Regions from separate parts of the Bradyrhizobium sp. Leo114 genome, predicted to be linked through region 1. Evidence: predicted binding sites of a transcription regulator. Region 1 holds the regulator's gene; the other holds the start of a gene.
What was found. The regulator PhoB, encoded in region 1, activates phosphate uptake and scavenging genes when phosphate is short. The targets are predictions, from matches to a motif close to TGTCATNNANCTGTCAT.
Positions count from the first base shown of each region.

Region 2: ACZIRK_RS25090 (acetoacetate decarboxylase) is a predicted target of PhoB. The motif match lies at 1,434-1,450, and genes of this name have one in related genera.

Region 1 covers NZ_JBUYEN020000003.1:53,804-57,216, reverse strand. Annotated here, with positions in the region: gene pstA (phosphate ABC transporter permease PstA) at 1-92, shown strand, start outside; gene pstB (phosphate ABC transporter ATP-binding protein PstB) at 89-910, shown strand; gene phoU (phosphate signaling complex protein PhoU) at 922-1,638, shown strand; gene phoB (phosphate regulon transcriptional regulator PhoB) at 1,755-2,462, shown strand; gene ACZIRK_RS04530 (GcrA family cell cycle regulator) at 2,584-3,099, opposite strand.
Region 2 covers NZ_JBUYEN020000021.1:125,994-129,406, reverse strand. Annotated here, with positions in the region: gene ACZIRK_RS25095 (transporter) at 1-414, opposite strand, end outside; gene ACZIRK_RS25090 (acetoacetate decarboxylase) at 547-1,326, opposite strand; gene ACZIRK_RS25085 (patatin-like phospholipase family protein) at 1,490-2,656, shown strand; gene ACZIRK_RS25080 (acyl-CoA carboxylase subunit beta) at 2,809-3,413, opposite strand, start outside.

The DNA.
Region 1 (3,413 bases):
TCGCCTGGAGCGGGGCCTTGCTTATCACCTTGACCGTGCTCGCGCTCAACATCGGCGCGCGCATTCTCGGCGCCGAAAGGAGCGCAAAATGACCGATCTGTCCGTATCGACGACCAGCCCGAGCGCGGCCATTCCCCAGAAGTCGCTGCCGGAAGCGGCGCCAAAGGTGACTGCACGCAGCCTCAACTTCTATTACGGCGAGCACCATGCGTTGAAGAACATCAACCTGACGCTCGGCACCAACCGCGTCACCGCCTTTATCGGCCCGTCCGGCTGCGGCAAGTCGACCCTGCTCCGGATCTTCAACCGGATGTACGACCTGTATCCCGGCCAGCGCGCCACCGGCCAGTTGATGCTGGACCAGACCAACATCCTCGACCCCAAGCTCGACCTCAACCTGCTGCGGGCGCGGATCGGAATGGTGTTCCAGAAGCCGACGCCGTTCCCGATGACGATCTATGAGAACATCGCCTTCGGCATCCGCCTTTACGAGAAGATCTCGAAATCTGAAATGGACGGCCGCGTCGAGAAAGCGCTGCGCGGCGGCGCGCTGTGGAACGAGGTCAAGGACAAGCTCAACGCCTCCGGCCTGAGCCTCTCCGGCGGCCAGCAGCAGCGCCTCTGCATCGCCCGCACGGTTGCGGTGCGGCCCGAAGTTATCCTGTTCGACGAGCCCTGCTCGGCGCTCGATCCGATCTCGACCGCCAAGGTCGAGGAGCTGATCCAGGAATTGTCGGAGGACTACACGATCGCGATCGTCACGCATAACATGCAGCAGGCGGCGCGCGTCTCCGACAAGACCGCGTTCATGTATCTGGGCGAACTGATCGAGTTCGACGACACCAGCAAGATCTTCACCTCGCCGAGCGATCGACGCACCCAGGACTACATCACCGGCCGGTTTGGTTGAGGAGGGACATCATGGCTTCTGAACATACCGCCAAGGCATTCGACAGCGATCTTCAGGAACTGACCCGTCTGGTCGCAGAGATGGGCGGGCTGGTCGAACGGATGATCACCGAATCCGTCGATGCGCTGATCCGCCGCGACGTCGCGCTCGGCAAGCGTGTCGTCGCTTCCGACATCGAGATCGACAGCCTGCAGCGCGTGATCGAGGAGCGCGCCGTGCTGACGATCGCCCGCCGCCAGCCGATGGCTGTCGACCTGCGCGAGATCGTCGGCGCGATGCGGGTGGCGACCGACCTCGAGCGGATCGGCGACCTCGCCAAGAACATGGGCAAGCGCGTCGCCGCGCTGGAGAACGACTTCCAGCCGCTGAAGCTGATCCGCGGCCTGGAGCACATGACCGACCTCGTGCTGTCGCAGGTCAAGTCCGTGCTCGACGCCTATGCCGCGCACGATCTGCCGGCGGCGATGAACGTCTGGAAGAGCGACGAGGAGGTGGACGCGATCTGCACCTCGCTGTTCCGCGAGCTCCTCACCTACATGATGGAAGATCCGCGCAACATCTCGTTCTGCATCCACCTGATGTTCTGCGCCAAGAATATCGAGCGGATCGGCGACCACGCCACCAACATCGCGGAAACGGTCTTCTACATGATCGAGGGTCAGCAGATCACCGACAAGCGGCCGAAGGGGGATATGACGACGTTCGCCACGACCGTTCCGGGCAACTAGAGCAACATCCGGAAAGTCGACGCCGGCTTTCAGCCAAGATCCTGCTCAAACATCAAAGGAAGAGTGGGATGACGATTCAAGCAGAGAGTCATCCCGCTATAGGAGAAGCCAAGCCGATGAGCGCACGCATTCTGGTGGTCGAAGACGAAGAAGCGCTGACGACGCTGTTGCGCTACAATCTCGATGCAGAAGGCTATGATGTCGAAACGGTCGCCCGTGGAGACGATGCGGACACAAGGCTCAAGGAACGTATTCCCGACCTTGTCGTGCTCGACTGGATGCTGCCGGGACTCTCCGGCATCGAGCTGTGCCGCCGTCTGCGGGCGCGGCCGGAGACCAAGCAGCTCCCGATCATCATGCTGACCGCGCGCGGCGAGGAAAGCGAGCGCGTGAGGGGGCTGGCGACCGGTGCCGACGACTACATCGTCAAGCCGTTCTCGGTGCCTGAACTGCTCGCGCGGGTGAAGGGCCTGTTGCGCCGGGCAAGCCCGGAGCGGCTCGCCACCGTGCTCACCTATGGCGACATCGAACTCGACCGCGAGAAGCGCCGCGTCGCGCGCTCGGGCCGCCCGATCGATCTCGGCCCGACCGAATATCGCCTGCTGGAGTTCTTCCTGGAGCATCCCGGCCGCGTGTTCAGCCGCGAGCAGCTGCTCGACAGCGTTTGGGGCCGCGACATCTATATCGACGAGCGCACCGTCGACGTTCACATCGGCCGCCTGCGCAAATTGCTCAATCCCGGCCGCGAGCAGGACCCGATCCGTACCGTCCGCGGCGCGGGCTACGCGCTCGATGATCGCTTCGCGAAGGCCGAGCAGTCGTAAACCGGCGACCTCAATCCGTAGCCCGGGTGCAGCGAAGCGTAACCCCGGGGAAATTTGGACCCGCCGATACAGCGTTCCCGGGTTGCGCTGCGCTCCACCCAGGCTACGATCTGTCGTCGGCTTACTTGCCTTGTGACGGCTTGACCGTCGGACGGCGGCGGTCAGCCGCCGGCTGGTAGGCGATGCGGGAGTGGTGCGCGCAATAGGGCAGGCCGGGAAGCGCCTTGCCGCCGCAGAAGAAGAATTCCGGGCTCGAGGGATCGCCGACCGGCCAGTGGCAGGTGGCCTCGTTCAATTCGAGCAGCGACAGCCGCTGGCTCATCGGCACCACATTGTCGTAGGCGATAGGGTCCGCTTCCACCTCCACCTCGAAGGCGTGGGCGAGCGCGGTGTTGCCGCGGGAGACCGGACGCGCCACGCGCATCATCGGCTGTGCGGGACGCGCCTTGCGCTGCCGCGGCGCGGCTGCAGCAGGACTCTTGGCGCGGCCCGAGAGGCCGAGCCGGTGCACCTTGCCGATCACCGCATTGCGGGTCACGTTGCCCAGTTCCGCAGCGATCTGGCTGGCCGAGAGGCCACCTTCCCAGAGCTTTTTCAACTGCTCGACGCGTTCGTCGGACCAGGTCAATACCGTCATCGCATCTTTCCCTTCGCGTTGCGCCGGCCGATCCTGGGACAGCGCTGCGATGCCTAATCTCAAAAATCCCTGCGGGCAGAATCCCTTAAGGCTCGCCGGGCACGAAAACCGCACCCGAACGTGTACGCCGCACACAAAGGACTCTAAGGGATCAAAACTGCCGCACGAGATGTCGTACCCGACAGGCTAGACGCTACAATATGGCGTGACTCTGGCGCAAGAGTCCGCGCCTATGCGTCCACATGTTCCGACATTTAGGGATTGCAATCGGGCTTTTCCACCACACCGGAAAACTGCGGATTACCGGCACTTTG
Region 2 (3,413 bases), on a different contig from region 1:
GGCATCCACCGCGCACAGCGCCTGATGGCGGCCGCTGATCAGGAGACGCTCGGTCATCGCGAAGCGAAGGAAGCCGGTTTCCTCCGTTGGGGAGTCGATCTCGCGCACGAGATCGGAGAACACGCCATAGACGCAGTTGTCGATGGTGTGGAGCTGCTGGAAATTGTCATGCGACAGCAAGAGATCGCGCGCCAGCATCGGAAACTGCAGGCCGCCAAGCCATTGCCGGCTGCGACCATCCGCCAGATTGAAATGCAGCCAGAGCCTGCCATCATGGCTGAACTCGATCGGCGCTTCGATGGGCAAGGATTCAGCGGTGCCGTCGCCATGCAGACGGAACGCCCACACCAGGCCGGGGATCACCGGAGTGGCGTCCGCCGGCACGCTGACAATTTTCGCTGGTTCAGCCGACATGACCAGCCCGAAGCTCAACGCGAGACATCGTCAACCCCTGCGCATGCCAGCACATATCAGTGCGGGGCACCTTCCCCACACGCCGGCACGCGACGATTGAATTACGCTTCTGTTACAGTTTGATGTCGCAGTCTACTCCGCCGCGAGACCCGTTGCGACCAGCTCGGCTTCCTTGTTGTAATCGTGCACGACGCGGCCGAACGGCAGCGTCAGATCGGCGAGGAAATGGTGCGCGCCGACCACCCGCCGCACCGGAAAATCCGCAACCGGCGCATTGACGTGCGGTACCAGATGCAGCCGGCCCGGGCCGATCCATGAGCCCTTGACGTTGATGTCGGTCAGGTTGATCGCGACGAGCTGGCAGACTTCGAGACGGCCATCGACTCCCGGGATCATCTTCAGATTAACTTGCGTCTTCGACAGCGTCGCGCGGGTGATGTCGCCATTGCCCGCCATGCTCTCATGCTTGTAGCCCATGGTGCCCATGGCGACGAGCTGGCCGGCGTATTCGAGCGTGCCGGTCAGCGTGTCCTTGACGATCTCGAGCTTGGGATGGGCGTATTTCTTCGGAAAGCCCCAGATCTCCCGGCCCGCCGCAATCGGCGGATCATCGTCGAGGTACATCTGCGAAACAAAATTGACCTCTTCGCCGTGCAAGCGCGCCGGGATCACCAGACCGGACTCGGTATAGCTGCCGAAGCCGGAACTATCAGGCATCTTGATCCATTCGTAGTGCACGATCGGCTGATCAATCGGCTCGAGCGGCTCAGGCAGCCCGGCACGGATCAGCGCGGGATCGGTCTCGTAGGTGATGACCAGGAATTCGCGATTGACGAAGCGGTAGGGTCCTGCGGGATAGCTTGGGCCCGCGGCAGGCATTGACGGAAGCCGCAATAGTTCTTCCCTGCGCATCGCAAATCCCCTGTTTTGCAATTAATGGCCCGAACGCTAGCGACGGACATTGACATTGATATGAGGGATTTCCTTCAGCCGCGTGACCCGAATGTCCCCTTGGCGGCTGTCATCAGCGCGTCACGGGCACACGGAATCGTTGGCGCGCAGGGAGTGCAAGGACATGGATGCGCGTAGCCCACATTTCGACGAACAAGAAACTGCAACCTCCCATCGCGGCTGGCGGCCGGAGCGCTGCGACCGTGTCGCGCTGGTGCTGCAAGGCGGTGGTGCGCTCGGCGCCTACCAGGCCGGCGTCTATCAGGCGCTGCACGAAGCAGGTATCGAGCCGGACTGGATCTGCGGCGTCTCGATCGGCGCGATCAACTCGGCAATCATCGCCGGCAATCCGCCGGAGCGGCGGCTTGAGCGACTGCACACATTCTGGGACCGCATCACCAGCCGCAAGATCTGGCACTACACGCCGGACGGCGACATCTTCCGCAAGGCCCGCAACTTCACCTCCTCGTTCATGACGACGGTGCTGGGCCAGCCCGGCTTCTTCGCGCCCCACACCACCAGTCCATGGTTCAGCCCAGCCGGCGCCAGGACCGCCACGAGCTATTACGATACGGCGCAGCTACGCGAGTCGCTGCTCGAGCTGGTCGATTTCGAGCGCATCAACTCCAAGAGGATGCGCTTTGCCGTCGGCGCGGTGAACGTGCTGTCGGGCAATTTCATCTATTTCGATAACGCGCATGACGAGATCATTCCCGAGCACATCATGGCGAGCGGCGCGTTGCCCCCGGCGCTGCCGATGGTAAAGGTGGGCACCGACCATTTCTGGGATGGCGGCATCGTCTCCAACACGCCGCTGCAGCATCTGCTCGATCAGGTCGACAGCCTCAATTCACTGGTATTCCAGGTCGACCTGTTCTCGGCCCGCGGCGTGCTGCCCCGCGACATCCACGACGTAATGGCCCGCCACAAGGACATCATGTATTCCTCGCGCACGCGCTACAACACCGATATGTATCGCAAGACCCACAATCTCCGCGCCCGCCTCTATAAGGCGCTGTCGAAGATTCCGAACGAGCAGCTATCGGAGGAAGAGCGCCAGCTCCGCGATTCCAACAGCGCCCTGCCGAGCATCGCGATCCTGCAACTGATCTATCAGCAGAAGGCCTATGAAGGCCACGCCAAGGATCACGAATTCTCGGGCACCTCGATGCGCGAGCACTGGATGAGCGGGCATGAGGACACCAAGCGTACGCTGATGCGGCGCGACTGGATCAAGATGCCCGACGCCGGCATCGTGGTCCACGACGTGCACCGCGAGAGCGAGGTGTAGAACTGCCGAAAGGACGCAGGCGCCACGCACTCCCCCTCATCCTGAGGAGCCTGCGTAAGCAGGCGTCTCGAAGGATGGGCCGCCTGTGAGACCCGGGCCTCATGGTTCGAGACGCCGCTACGCGGCTCCTCACCATGAGGGTCAGGCAGCAACTACGGCCTTGTCGACATGTTGCCTGGCGGCCCCGCGGTCCGGATCGGCTCAGCCAAACGCGCGAATTCGCAGAGCAGCGAGCGCGTCCTGCGGGGGTCGATCACCTCCTCCACCCAGAATTTTTCGGCCGAGCGGAATGGCGAGCGCAGCTTGTTCAGACGGTCCTCGATCTCCTTCAGCTTCGCCGCCGGATCGGGCGCTGCCTCGATGTCGGCCCGGTAGGCGGCCTCGATGCCGCCCTCCAGCGGCAGCGAGCCCCAATAGGCCGACGGCCAGGCGTAGCGCATCGAGAAGCGGTTCGCCGGCTGGTGCACCACGCCGGCGACGCCGAAGGCGTTGCGCACGATGATCGTGCACCAGGGCACGGTGCTCTGGTTGACCGCCGCCATCGCGCGCACGCCATGGCGGATGGTCGCGCTCTTCTCTGCCTCCAGCCCGATCATGAAGCCGGGGCAGTCCATCAGGTAGACCACCGGCAGATGGAAGGTCTCGGCGAAATCGACCCAACGCACCACCTTCTGGCAGGCTTCCGCGGTCCACGAGCCGCCATAGTGGAAGGGATCGCTCGCCAGCAGCAGCACCGCCCTGCCCTCGAGCCGCGCCA